2 regions of the Mesorhizobium sp. ESP-6-2 genome follow, and region 2 is predicted to be linked to the other one. Evidence: riboswitches for the same ligand, from Rfam matches in the RefSeq annotation. Region 2 holds a riboswitch; the other holds the start of a gene.
What was found. Region 2 has a riboswitch for S-adenosylmethionine ahead of metX (homoserine O-acetyltransferase MetX). Riboswitches for the same ligand answer to the same signal wherever they lie in the genome.
Positions count from the first base shown of each region.

Region 1: it holds a riboswitch for S-adenosylmethionine, as region 2 does, so the genes downstream of both, LB532_RS15305 (O-succinylhomoserine sulfhydrylase) here and metX (homoserine O-acetyltransferase MetX) in region 2, are expected to answer to the same signal.

Region 1 covers NZ_JAIUGT010000005.1:74,076-81,272, forward strand. Annotated here, with positions in the region: gene mmsB (multiple monosaccharide ABC transporter permease) at 1-349, shown strand, start outside; gene araD1 (AraD1 family protein) at 551-1,543, shown strand; gene LB532_RS15295 (ABC transporter substrate-binding protein) at 1,759-2,532, opposite strand; gene LB532_RS15300 (2'-deoxycytidine 5'-triphosphate deaminase) at 2,631-3,725, opposite strand; SAM riboswitch at 3,803-3,880, shown strand; gene LB532_RS15305 (O-succinylhomoserine sulfhydrylase) at 3,938-5,128, shown strand; gene LB532_RS15310 (ceramide glucosyltransferase) at 5,159-6,310, opposite strand; gene apaG (Co2+/Mg2+ efflux protein ApaG) at 6,542-6,934, shown strand; gene LB532_RS15320 (Hsp33 family molecular chaperone) at 7,134-7,197, opposite strand, start outside.
Region 2 covers NZ_JAIUGT010000015.1:29,162-36,358, reverse strand. Annotated here, with positions in the region: gene LB532_RS29020 (prephenate/arogenate dehydrogenase family protein) at 1-930, opposite strand, end outside; gene hisC (histidinol-phosphate transaminase) at 937-2,046, opposite strand; SAM riboswitch at 2,182-2,259, shown strand; gene metX (homoserine O-acetyltransferase MetX) at 2,371-3,540, shown strand; gene metW (methionine biosynthesis protein MetW) at 3,599-4,213, shown strand; gene LB532_RS29000 (DUF1194 domain-containing protein) at 4,328-5,131, opposite strand; gene LB532_RS28995 (ABC transporter ATP-binding protein/permease) at 5,228-7,051, opposite strand.

The DNA.
Region 1 (7,197 bases), on a different contig from region 2:
GCAGTTGTCGGGCATCAAGACCGAGCGCCTGACGCTTTACGTGTTCGTCAATATGGGCGTGCTGTCGGCGCTTGGCGGCCTGATCATCGCGGCGCGCCTTGGCCAGGCCGTGCCGGCGGCAGGCCTCGGCAGCGAGCTCGACGTCATCGCCGCGGTGTTCATCGGCGGCGCCTCGGCGATGGGCGGCGTCGGTCAGGTCATCGGCGCGGTGGTCGGCGGCTTCATCATGGGCGTGATGAACAACGGCATGTCGATCATGGGCGTCAATGTCGACTGGCAGCAAGTGGTCAAGGGCCTGGTGCTGCTCGGCGCCGTTATCTTCGACGTCTACAACAAGAACAAGGCCTGAACAGATTTCAGGCGAGGCAAGCAGGAGGCATACGGTCGCGGCGCTGCCGGCAATTCGCCGGCTTGAAGAAGTCCTTCAGGGACCGGGCTCGCGAGCGCAATCCGGACGAAGAGTTCAACCCGTGGCACGGCCAGTCCGAGCCGCGCAGGTCAGGGTTTGCCAGAAGGCAGCCATGCCAAGACATATGAGAGAGGACTGATCATGCTGATCTCGCAGATTCTCGACGACGCCGAGACCATCCGTGTCGTTGCCCGCACGGGCGGCAAGACCCGGATCATCAACGGCGCGCGCAGCGTCTATTCGCTGGCGATGGAAGCCGCTCGTACCGGCGTCGGCCTTGCCGCGCTGATCGAACGCAAGGGGCTCGGCGAGACCGTCGATCTCGACGCCGCCTACAAGAAGGGGCGGCTGCTGTCGCCGATCAATCATCCCGATCCGGCGCATCTGCATCTGACCGGCACGGGGCTAACGCATCTCGGCTCGGCAGCGACGCGCGATTCCATGCACAAGAAGCTCAGCACCGACGGCGAGGAGCAGCTCACCGATTCCATGAAGATGTTCCGCATGGGGCTGGAAGGCGGCAAACCCGCGAAAGGCCAGATCGGGGTGCAGCCAGAATGGTTCTACAAGGGCAACGGCACGATGGCCGTGGCGCCGGGTGCCGCGTTGATGTCGCCGGCCTTCGCCAAGGACGCCGGCGAGGAGCCCGAGGTGGCCGGCATCTATGTCATCGGCGACGACGGCGCGCCGTTCCGGGTCGGCTTCACGCTGTCGAACGAATTCTCCGACCATGTGACCGAACGCGTGAACTACCTCTTCCTCGCCCATTCCAAGCTGCGCAACGCCTCCTTCGGACCGGAGATCCTAGTCGGCGACCTGCCCGCCGACATCAGGGGCTCCTCACGCATCTGGCGCGACAGCAAGCTGATGTGGGAAAAGCCGTTCCTGTCGGGCGAAGCGAACATGTCGCACACCATCGCCAATCTCGAACACCACCATTTCAAATATTCGGCTTTCCGCCAGCCGGGCGACGTGCATGTGCACATGTTCGGCACCGCGACCCTGTCCTTCGCCGACGGAATCAAGACCGAGGCCGGCGACGTGTTCGAGATCGAGGCCGGCGATTTCGGCCTGCCGCTGCGCAATCCGCTCGAAATCGAGCAGCCGGTGAAGGTGGCGGTGAAGGCGCTGTGAGGGTGGACATCACTTCCTTCTCCCCTGTGGGGTCCGAAGGGAGGGGCGAGACCCGTGGCTCGCCCCAGGGCAGTGGACCAGCGCGCAGCGCCGAGACGGTTGAGGGGTGCTGGCCGGAGTGAGGCGTTGGCGTTCCCTGGAACACCCCTCATCCGACCTCGCTTCGCGAGGCCGCCTTCTCCCACAAGGGGAGAAGGTAAGAAGCGTCTCAGATCTCAATAAATATCGAAATCGAAATACTTGTCCTGGATCTTCTTGTAGGTGCCGTCGGCGACGATGGCGTCGATGGCTGCGTTGAGCTTGTCGCGCAGCGCCGTATCCTCGAGACGCACGGCAATGCCGGCTTCGGTCTCGGTGCCCTTGACGTCGCCGACCATCTTGCAGCAACCGTCGCTCGCCTTCTTCATCCAGTCCATCAGCACGAACTTGTCGGAAAGGACGGCATCGAGGCGGCCGTTCTGGAGATCTGTGATTGCCTCTTCCTGGGTCGGATAGAGCTTCGCTTCGGCGCCGGCCTTGCCATAGACGTCCTGGGCGTAGTTAGCCTGCGTGGTCGCCGCCTGGGCGCCGACCGTCTTGCCGGCGAGTGCCGCCGATTCGGTCGAGGCGATGTCGCTGTCCTTGAGGGCGACGAGCGACAGCGGCGTCGTATAGTATTTGTGGGTGAACGCGACCTGCTTCTTGCGCTCCTCGGTGATGCTCATCGAAGCGATGATGGCGTCGAATTTCTTGGCCTGCAGCGCCGGGATGATGCCGTCCCAGTCCTGGGTGACGATCTCGCATTCGACCTTCATCTGCGCGCACAAGGCGTTGGCGATGTCGATGTCGAAGCCCTCGACCTTGCCGTCGGGCGTGATGGTGTTGAACGGCGGATAGGCGCCCTCGGTGCCGATCTTGATTTTCTCCGCCGCATGCGCCGACAGGGCGCCAGCACCAAGCGTCAGCATGGCGGCGGCCGCCGCCGATATGATCCATTTCGAAATCTGCATTTTCATTCCCCTTGAGCGCCGCCACGTCGGCGGCCGGCGAGGCAGCCAAGCATGGCGAGCCGGCGCAGGCAAGTATCTTGCCTGACGGTGATGAGCGTTCAGGGCGCGGCGCGAAAGTGCTTGGACAGCTTCAGGCCCTGCGCCTGGTAGTTCGAGCCGAGCTCGGTGCCGTAAAGCGCCTGCGGCCGCTTCAGCATATGCTCGTAGACCAGCCGGCCGACGATCTGGCCATGATCGAGGATGAACGGCACCTCATGGCTGCGCACTTCGAGCACGGCGCGGCTGCCGGTGCCGCCGGCCGCCGAATGGCCGAAGCCCGGATCGAAGAAGCCGGCATAGTGGACACGGAACTCGCCCACCAGTGGATCGAAGGGCGTCATTTCGGCCGCGTAGAGCGGCGGCACATGCACCGCTTCCTGGCTGACGAGGATGTAGAACTCGTCCGGATCGAGCACCAGCTCGCCGGCGCCGCTCTTGTGGATCGGCTCCCAGAAGTCGACGATCTCCTGCGCCGCGCGCTTGTCGACATCGACGAGGCCGGTATGGTGCTTGCCGCGATAGCCGACCAGCCCGTCACTGTCGCCGTTGAGATCGATCGACAATGCGATGCCGCCGCCGGAAATGTTCGGCGGTTCGGTGGCGACCAGCATTTCGGCCCGGTGCAATTGATGCAACTCTGCTTCCGAGAGCAGCGCATTGCCGGTGCGGAAGCGTATCTGCGAAAGGCGCGAGCCGGCGCGCACGACGATCGGGAAGGTGCGTGGACTGACTTCGAGATAGAGCGGACCATGATAGCCGGCGGCGATCTTGTCGAACTCGTGGCCGCGATCGGTCATCACGCGGGTGAAGATATCGAGCCGCCCGGTCGAGCTCTTGGGATTGGCGGACGCCGAAATTTCCGCCGGCAGCGCCAGGCTTTCGAGCAGGGGCACGATGTAGACGCAGCCGGTTTCCAAAACGGCGCCGTCGGCCAGGCTGATCTCGTGCAGCTTCAGCCGGTCGAGTTTTTCACTGACCTTGTGGTTGGGACCCGGCAGGAAGGACGCGCGCACCCGCCACGCCTTTTGGCCGAGCCTCAGATCAAGGCTGGCCGGCTGGATCTGGTCGGCGTCGAGCGCACGCGACGACTTCAGCGCGCCGGACTGGAACAGCGCCGCAATGTCCTGATCGGGAAGAATTCCTGTCTGCCGCAAAGTCTGGCTCCGCTCTGCTGGTACAAGTCTCTTAATGAAGCCGGCAATTGACGCAAGCGTGGCGCGGGTCTAAAGGGTCGTTATCCCGTGGTGATTTGGCCGGTCGGCTTGCAGCCACGTTAAACAAGTCGCTAAAGGACCGTCGGGCCGCAAGGCCGTATGGACCGGTTGCGACTTTTTCGCGGCCGGTTTTTTTGTGTTTGGATAGGACGATGACGAGCAAGACGCGCAACTGGAAGCCTCAGACCGCACTCGTGCATGGCGGGACCCTGCGTTCCGGCTTCGGTGAAACTTCCGAGGCGATATACCTGACCCAGGGCTATGTCTATGAGACGGCCCAAGCCGCCGAAGCCCGCTTCAAGGGCGAGGAACCGGGCTTCATCTATTCACGCTATGCCAATCCGACCGTCGACATGTTCGAGAAGCGCATGTGCGCGCTCGAAGGCGCCGAGGACGCGCGCGCCACCGCGTCCGGCATGGCGGCGGTGACGGCAGCCCTCCTGTGCAGCGTCAAGGCCGGCGATCATATCGTTGCGGCGCGCGCCCTGTTCGGCTCCTGCCGCTGGGTGGTCGAGACGCTGGCGCCGCGTTACGGCATCGAGGCGACGCTGGTCGACGGCACCGACATTGCCAACTGGGAAAAGGCGGTTCGGCCCAACACCAAGCTGTTTTTCCTGGAAAGCCCGACCAACCCGACGCTTGAGGTGGTGGACATATCAGCCGTCGCTTCGCTTGCCAATTCGATCGGCGCGCGGCTGGTCGTGGACAATGTCTTCGCCACGCCGCTGCAGCAGAAGCCGTTGCAGCTCGGCGCGCATGTCGTGGTCTATTCGGCGACCAAGCACATCGATGGCCAGGGCCGTTGTCTCGGCGGCGTCATCCTGTCGGACAAGAAATGGATCGACGAAAACCTGCACGATTATTTCCGCCATACCGGCCCCAGCCTGTCGCCGTTCAACGCCTGGACGCTGCTGAAGGGCCTGGAAACGCTGCCGCTGCGCGTGCGCCAGCAGACGGAGAGCGCCGGCAAGATCGCCGATTTCCTGGCCGAGCAGCCGGAGATCGCCCGCGTCATCTATCCCGGCCGCGCCGACCATCCGCAGGCCGATATCGTCAAGAAGCAGATGTCGGGCGGCTCCACCCTGATCTGCTTTGACGTCAAGGGCGGCAAGCAGGGTGCCTTCGCCCTGCAGAACGCGCTCGACATCGTCCTGATCTCGAACAATCTCGGCGACGCCAAAAGCCTGATCACCCATCCGGCGACGACGACGCACAAGAACCTCAGCGACGAAGCGCGCGCCGAGCTCGGCATCGGACCCGGCACGCTCAGGCTGTCGGTCGGGCTGGAGGATACCGACGATCTGCTGGAAGACATCGCGCAGGCGCTTGAGGCCGCCAAATAAGGCCGGTCGAGGCATCGTCGTCCGCGTCGATCAGGCGCGCGATGGCGTCTCTTCCAGTTCAGCCGCCTTGGTGCCGATGGTCATGGCGTTGCCGCGCCAGTCGACCGCACGACCCAGCCAGCCGCGCGCCCAGATGGCGGGCAACATCAGGTCTCGTGCGATCATCGCGGTGACGATGCGCGGCGACAGATACCAGCCCTTTGCCGAGGCGAGCATGCATTCCGGCAGGTAGGCGAGCGCCAGCACGCAGAGCGCTGTCATGGGCAGGCTGACGCCGGCGCTGGCTGCGGCGATCAGCGCCAGCACGAGCGGAGCCGCCACGCCGGTCAGGATCTCGGGTGCGAAGAACAGCGGAAAGGTGACGCGGCGCAGGCGCGCCCAGCGGGCCTGGCGCGACCAGATCTCGCCCGGCATGCGCTGCCCGAGCGGCTGCTCGAAAGGCGAAGCGACGAGATTGACGCGCAGGCCCAGCCTGTTGACCAGTTTGGTCGACGCGGCATCCTCCGCGATCTCGGCGGCGAGCGCACGGATGCCGCCATTGGCGTCGAGCATCTGCTTGTTCCACAACATGCTCTTGCCCTGGGCAAAGCCGAGGCCAAGCGCCTCGCCGGCATATTGCCAGCGCGCCTGCAGCGTGTTGAGGAAGGCGCATTCGACTTCTGCCCAGAAGCCGTCGGGCCGCGAACCGATCGGCGTCGAGCAAACCAGGCCGGTGTCCCGCCGCCATGCCGCCATCAGGTGCTGGACGTAGTCTTTCGGCATCAGCACGTTGGAATCGGCGAGAATGACCCAGTCGTGGCGCGCAGCCTCCCAGCCCTTGACGCAATTGTTCAGTTTCGGGTTGGCGCTGATGCGGTCGTCGCCGGTAAGCAGGCGGGCCGGCACGGCTGGAAAGCGGGCGATGGCGGCGCGGATCGGCTTGACCGCGGGGTCGTCGGCATGGGCGACACAGAAGATCAGTTCGTAGCGCGGCCAGTCGAGCGAGAAAGCGCGCTCAAGCGTCTCATGGGTAAACGGCTCGACGCCGCGCGCCGGGATGACGATCGACACAGGCAGCGGCTTGCCGGCCGGCGGCGCGATGGCGGCGCGCCGTTTCAGGCGCGAACAGGCGAGCAGGATGCTGGCGAGATTTGAGGCGATGAGAGCGATCGAAAGCGAGCCGGTTATGAGAGCGAGTTCCATCGATATCCGGTCACTCCAGAAAAACCGGCCCGCCTGGCGGCCGTTTTCGACAGTTCGACAGAGCGCCCGAGTCGCCCGGCATTGCTGGTGCACACCATCATTGTCATGTGTCACTCAAATGACATTGTTTGTCGGCACTTGCCCCCTCGAGGTGGCAACTCGGACGCGCACGGTTGATCGAACCGCAAAGAGCGCCGAATGTTCCACACCGGATTTGTTTTGGAGCCGCTCATGTACCGCGCCGTCACGCGCAACATCGAAGTGCAGGTCAGGCCGTTCTATCTCGAGGACCGCTCGGATCCTACGGAAAACCGCTACGTCTGGGGCTACCAGATAACGATCGACAACCAGTCCGACGAATTCGTGCAGCTGTTATCGCGCTATTGGCACATAACCGACGGCGCCGGCCGGGTCGAGGAAGTGCGAGGCGCCGGCGTGGTCGGCGATCAGCCCGAACTCAATCCCGGCGACAGCTACCAATACACGTCGGGCTGTCCGCTCTCGACGCCGTCGGGGATCATGGTCGGCCACTACACCATGCGCAACGAGCGGGGCGAGACATTCGACATCGCTATCCCCGCGTTTTCGCTGGATCTGCCAGGGACGAGGCGAACGGTGAATTAGCGAAAGCGGCGGCGACAGCCTCTTTCTCCCCGTCACTATACGGGGGAGAAATGTCCGGCAGGACAATGAGGGGCGGCGCCGACTCTGGAGATCTATCTCGCGCACCGAATGAAGACTGCCCTAACGCCGAACTCAGCGCTGCCCCTCATCCGCCTGCCGGCACCTTCTCCCCGTATAGTGACGAGGAGAACGAAGCACTTCACTGCGCCGCAAACTCGGCCGGGTCGAAGTCATATTGCGTCGAACAGAACTCGCAGGCGACG
Region 2 (7,197 bases):
TTTCGCCGGATGTTCGACCGCCTGGCGGCCGAAATCCGGCACGTCGATGTCCTGGCCGGCCTCGATGATCGAGCGGCGCACGGCGCGGGTGCGGGTGAACAGGTCGAACAGCTTGTCGCCGTCGCCCCAGCGGATCGCCCGCTGCAGGAAAGCCAGATCCTCCGAGAACCGCGCCAGCATTTCCAGAATCGCATCCTTGTTGTGCAGGCACACGTCCCGCCACATGGTCGGATCGGAGGCGGCGAGACGCGTGAAGTCGCGGAAACCGGAAGCGGAATATTTGATGACTTCCGTCTTGGTCACCGATTCCAGGTCATCGGCGGTGCCGACGATGTTGTAGGCGATGATGTGCGGCAAATGCGAGACGATGGCCAGCGTCATGTCGTGATGCTGCGGATCCATCGTGTCGATGTTGGCGCCGCAACGGCGCCAGAATTCGGAAAGCCTTTCCAGCGCGTCCGGATCCGTGTCCGGCAGCGGGGTGAAAATGCACCAGCGGTTGTCGAACAGATCGGCGAAACCGGCATCGGGCCCAGATTTCTCCGTGCCGGCCAGCGGATGGCCGGGAATGAAATGCACTCCATCGGGTATATGCGGCTGCATCTGTGCAATCACGGAAGCCTTGGTCGAGCCGACATCGGTGACGATGGCGCCCTTCTTCAGCGCCGGCGCGATCTCTTGCGCCACCGTGCCGGACGAGCCGACCGGCACCGAGACGATGACCAGGTCGGCATCGCGGACCGCTTCCTTGGCATCTATGGTGTAGGAGGAGCCCAGGCCAAGCTCTTGCGCCCGCGCCAGCGTTGCAGCGCTGCGCGTCGAGATGGCGAGATGGCCGGCCAGGCCCTCGCGGCGGATGATACGGGCCAGCGACGAGCCGATCAGGCCGATGCCGACCAGCGCGATCTTTTCGAACATCGGTGATGTCATGGCGTTCTAGCTTTTCAGGAATGTCGTGAGTGCCGCGACCACGCCGCGATTGGCCTCTTCGGTGCCGACCGTCATGCGCAATGCGTTGGGAAAGCCATAGCCCGAAACACGCCGCAGTATGTAGCCGCGCTGGGTGAGATAGTCGTCCGCCGCCGCGGCCGAATGCTTGCCGTCGTCGGGAAAATGAATGAGGAGGAAATTGCCGACGCTCGGCGTCACCCGCAACCCGAGCCCAGTCATCTGCTCGCTCAGCCAGGCCAGCCAGGTCTCGTTATGCGCGACGCTGCGCTCGACATGGGCGCGGTCGCGGACGGCAGCGATGCCGGCCTCGATCGCCGTCGCATTGACATTGAAAGGGCCGCGTATGCGGTTGATCGCGTCGACGATGTGCATCGGCCCATACATCCATCCGATCCGCGCCCCGCCAAGTCCGATCTTGGAGAAGGTGCGGGTCATGACCACGTTCTGAGAGCTGCCCGCGAGCTCGATGCCGGCCTCATAGTCGTTGCGCCTGACATATTCTGCATAGGCGGCATCGAGCACCAGAAGCACGTTCTTCGGCAGGCCGGCATGCAGGCGGCGCACCTCCTGGAACGGCACGTAAGTGCCGGTCGGATTGTTGGGATTGGCGAGGAACACGATCTTCGTACGTGGCGTGACGGCCGCCAGGATCGCATCGATGTCGGCGCGCTCCTGGGTCTCCTTGACCGCGACAGGCGTGGCACCCGCCGACTGGATGTAGATCTTGTAGACCATGAAGGCGTGTTCGGTGAATATGGCCTCGTCGCCGGGCGCGAGATAAGTCTGCGCCAGCAGGCCGAGGATCTCGTCGGAGCCGTTGGAACAGATGATGTTCTGTGCGTTCAGACAATGCACCTCGGCGATTGCTTCGCGCAGGCGCCGGGCGGTGCCGTCGGGATAGACGTCGAGCTTGGCGGCGACCTCGCGCGCGGCCTCGATTGCCTTTGGCGAGGGGCCGAGCGGGTTCTCGTTCGACGACAGCTTGTGGACCTTGTCCACCCCGGCAGGGGCCGAGCTCTTGCCCGGCACATAGGCCTGGATGTCCATGATACCCGCGCGCGGCTGAGGACGTGCCTGATCCGGTTTCTGGTTCATTTTGCAAAATCCGTCGAGAACGCTCCCGTCTGGAAGCCGCAGCGGAAATACAAGCCATGGCCGGCAATGTCGAGAGGCGGCAGTGGTGCCAGCAAGCGGCATTGACGGCAAGGCAGGCGAGTTCTAGAAGGGCAGCAACAGTTCCGTGGTGATTTGGCCGGTCGGCTTGCAGCCACGTTAAACAATTCGCTAAAGGGCCGTTTGCGTGACGTAACCGGCTTTGCGAAGGCATTGCCGGTTTTTTATTGTCCGCGGCCGGCCGGACACCCGTGTCGGCCCGTATTCGGTTTCCGCCAGACACGTCGTGCGATGTAAGAGGATGCGATGGCCGCTCAGCGCGCTGGCAGAACCAACAACGAGGCAGACCAGCCGTCGAGCCCGGTCGTGCGCTTCGGCGCCGACAAGCCGCTCAAGCTCGACGCCGGCACCCTGCTGTCGCCGTTCCAGATCGCCTACCAGACCTATGGCACGCTGAACGAAGCCCGTTCCAACGCCATTCTCGTTTGCCACGCATTGACCGGCGACCAGCATGTGGCCAGCACCAATCCAGTGACCGGCAAGCCGGGTTGGTGGGAAGTGCTGATCGGCCCCGGCAAGATCATCGACACCAGCCGTTTCTTCGTCATCTGCTCAAACGTCATCGGCGGCTGCCTCGGTTCCACCGGTCCGGCCTCCACCAATCCCGCTACCGGCAAGCCCTATGGGCTGGACCTTCCGGTCATCACCATCCGCGACATGGTGCGTGCCCAGCAGATGCTGATCGACCATTTCGGCATCGAAAAACTGTTTTGCGTGCTCGGCGGGTCGATGGGCGGCATGCAGGTGCTGCAATGGGCGTCGAGCTATCCGGAGCGTGTTTTCTCGGCGCTGCCGATCGCCACCGGCGCGCGGCATTCCTCGCAGAACATCGCTTTCCACGAGGTCGGCCGGCAGGCCGTGATGGCCGACCCTGAATGGCATGGCGGCAAATATTTCGACCACGGCAAACGCCCGGAAAAGGGGCTCGCCGTGGCGCGCATGGCCGCCCACATCACCTACCTGTCCGAAGCAGCCCTGCACCGGAAGTTCGGCCGCAACTTGCAGGACCGCGAAGCGCTGACCTTCGGCTTCGACGCCGACTTCCAGATCGAGAGCTATCTGCGTCACCAGGGCATGACTTTCGTCGACCGTTTCGACGCCAATTCCTATCTCTACATGACGCGGTCCATGGATTATTTCGACCTCGCCGCAGACCATGGCGGCAGGCTGGCCGATGCTTTTGCCGGCACCAAGACACGCTTCTGCCTGGTGTCGTTCACCTCGGATTGGCTGTTTCCGACCGAGGAGAGCCGCTCGATCGTCCATGCGCTGAATGCCGCCGGCGCGTCGGTGTCCTTCGTCGAGATCGAGACCGATCGCGGGCACGACGCCTTCCTGCTCGACGAGCCAGAACTGTTCGCCGCCATCAACGGCTTCATCGGCTCGGCCGCGCGAGCGAGAGGGCTCGGCGCATGACCCCGCAAAATTGCAGACTTGTCCGTCAAGGGTCACGCGCCACGACAAGGGGCAAGCCATGAGCGTCAATCGCGCCCAACGCGTCGATCTCGAGGTGATCGCCGGTCTGATCCCGCCGCAATCGCGGGTGCTGGACGTCGGCTCCGGCGACGGCTCGCTGCTCGAGCTTTTGCAGGAGACCAAGCAGATCGACGGCCGTGGACTGGAACTGTCGCAGCGCGGCGTCAACGAATGCGTCGCGCGCGGCCTTTCCGTCGTCCAGGGCGACGCCGACAAGGATCTTGAATTCTATCCCGACAAAGGTTTTGATTTCGTCGTCCTGTCGCAGACCTTGCAGGCGACCCGCAACCCGAAGCTCGTTCTCGACGAATTGCTCAGGATCGGCGAACACGCCATCGTGTCCTTCCCCAATTTCGGCCACTGGCGGGTGCGCCTGTCGCTGTTCGTCAAGGGCCGCATGCCGGTCACCAAAGACCTGCCCTATTCCTGGTACGACACGCCGAACATCCACTTCTGCACCATCCGCGACTTCGTCAATCTGTGCGAGGAGCTTGGCGCGACCGTGGAAAGGGCAACCGCGCTCGACGCCAACGGCCAGAAGATCGGCCTGTCGATGCCATGGTGGTTCTGGAATTTCTTCGGCCAGCAAGCGGTGTTCTTGTTGAAGCGATAAGGCCCATCCCGGAGGCGGCTATGACACCCCCTTTTCGGGCGAAGTCGAGCTGCGGGTTGATCCGACGAAGGTCATCAGCAGGTTGGAACCCGGCCCGCATAGACCGGCGAAGGCTCAGCGATCGAGCTCCGGGAAATACGGATCCAACAAGAACCGTCTGTCGCGTTCGCCTTGCAGGCAGTCCATCGGAGCCTCGGCTTCGGCGGGAATGATCCTGGTCTCGTTCTGGACGCCGCTGACCTCGAGAATCAGCTTGCGGCGGATGGCGGTGGAAAATTCGGCGGCTGCATAAATCGGCAGCACGAAGGAGCCCGGCCCGCCGGTTACGCACTGGGCGTAATACCGGTCGAGGTGGCTGAAGGTGGGCGACGGATTGATCAGGATCGGCAGGCCGTTGATGACGATGCCTTTGGCGTTTGCCGCATCCCGCGTGGCGGTGACGGGCGCCCCGATATTGTTTGGTCCGTCACCGGAAATATCGATGACGCTGCGTTCGCTTTCGAAAGTAGTGCGGTCGAAAAGCCCCGCGCCGAAGGCGAGCGCGCCGGAGATCGACGTGCCGTGGAAGCTGCGGAACGGGCGGGCCGCTATCTTGTCGGCAAAAGCGTTGGCACTCTCGGCGCCGTCGACGACCTGCCAGCCGATGAGCGCGTCGTCACGGACCGTGCCGGCCCATTCGAAATAGGTGAGCGCGATGCGGCCCGTGGCCCCGGCGCGGACCGCCTTGATGAAGTCGGGGTGACGCAGCGCCTGCACATAGCCGGCGCGCTGCAGGGCGAACTCCTTCTCGTCCATCGACAATGAGATATCGACCGCCAGCACCAGTTCGACGTCAACGGCCAAGCCATCCGGTGCAGCGGCAGTCGCGGTGGCCTCGGTGCAGGCCAGGCAGGCAAGCAGGCTGAGAGCATCAAGCATGGCCGGCTCAAGCGATGTTTCCGCTGCGATCTTCCCTCGCGATCACGGCGAAATAAAGCTGCCTCATGGCGTGGCGCGGGCCAGCCCCGAGAGGTGCTATTTCTTGCGGCGAGGAGCGGCCGGCGGCGGCTCGATCGCGCCCGCCCTTATGCGCGCGGGCTTCAGGGCCGGCACGCCGGACGCCTTCACGATGGTCAGGGCGCGCGGGAAGAACTGATTGTCGTGCTGGCCGCGCCCTATATTGAGGATCGTCGCCCCGGCCAGCCGCTTCTCCAGCATCGACAGCACCCGCCGCAGTGTCGGTCCGTCGAAGGCATCGAGAGCCTCATCGATGATCACCCATTTTGGTTGCCGCAGCACGAGGCGGGCAAAGGCCAGCAGGCGCAGTTCTTCGTCGGCCAGTTCATGCTCCCAGCGCGCGCTGCGGCCGAGCGACGACGACAGGTGTTCCAAGCCGATCTCGGCCAGCACGGCTGAGATATCGGTATCGCTTGCCGGCGCAACCCCGTCCACGCAGTCGAGCACTTCGCGCAGCGTGGCGGTTGGGAAGTAAGGCGTGCGCGGCACGAAGATGGGCGTCTCTCCCGCCGGCATGCCGATGCGCCCGCTTCCCCACGGCCACAGGCCGGCAATGGCGCGAAAGAACAGCGTCTTGCCCGCCCCCGGCTCCCCAGTGAGCATGACGCGTTCGCCAGCGTGGATCTCGACATGCTGGTCGGCGAGCCTCGTGCAGCCCTCCGGCGAGGCCACTTCGAGTTTCTCGAAGGTCAGCTTGCCGTTTGCATTCTCGCCGAATTCGATGCGCCTTTCCTGGTCGTGCAGCACATCGGTCTCATCCAGTGCAATACGGAAATCGGCGACGCGCATCAGCGTCGCGCGCCAATCGGCGATGCTGCCGATATTGTTGATGAACCAGCGCAATGAGGAATGGACCTGGTTGAAAGCGCCGACCGCCATCATCAACCCGCCGAAGCTGATATCGCCCGCGAAATAGACCGGCGAAGCGACCAGTATGGGAGCCACCACGGTGATCCAGCCATAGGTGTCCGTCACCCAGGCGAGATTGATTTGGGCGCTGTATATGCGCCGCATGGCCCCGAGCACGGTGCTGAGATCGATTTCCAGCCGCCGCCTGGCGTCGGGCTCGCTTCGGGCGAGCGCGATGGCATCGATGTTCTCGTTGACGCGCACCATCGAGGAACGCAGCTCCGCCTCGCGTGTGTAGCGGTCGCTGTTGAGGTGGATCAGGGGCCGTCCGACCAGCCAGCTCAGCCAGGAAGCCGTTCCGGCATAGAGTATGGCCGCCCAGACCATGTAGCCCGGTATGGCGAGCGACGTCCCGCCGATGTGGAAGACGAAGCCCGAGGACAGTTCCCACAACACGCCGACGAAGGAGGCGAGCAGGATTAAGGATTGCAGCAGGCCGACGCCAAGATCCGTCGACAGGTCGGAAAGATGGCCCGCATCCTGCTGCATGCGCTGGTCGGGATTGACCCCGATGGCACCCGCATGCGCCAGGCGAAAGGCGCGCGCGGGCCGCATCCATCCATCGATCAGATCGAGCGTCAGCGCCTCGCGCAGCTTCAGCCGGATCGTCTGATTGAGCCAGGTCTGGCCGACATTGAGCACAAGAAGCCCACCGGCAATGGCGGCAAAAATGGCGAGCTGGTGCAGGAAGGCCTGCATGTCGCGGCGTGCAAGCGCATCATAGAAAGGCTGGTTCCAGCGGTTGAGCAGAACCTGGCCGATCGAGGTCGCGACAATGACGGCAACCATCCCGATGGAAGCCCAGCGTAGTCCTTTGCGGACCGGCGATCCGGCAAGCGCCAGCTTGATCGTCGCCACCTGGTCACGCAGGCTCGAGGCTTCGACCGCAGCGATAGGCCGGGCAGAGGCATCATTGTCCGGATAATCCCCCATGAGCTGAAGTCCTTGCGTTCAAAAGCGGCGCTGAAAACCGGATGAAGTGTAGTGACGCCATCCGTCACTCAGCCAGGCTGCGAGCCCGTCAGCGACAGATAGGTCGCGAAATGCCGTTCGGCGCAAGTTTCTGGCATGATCACGAA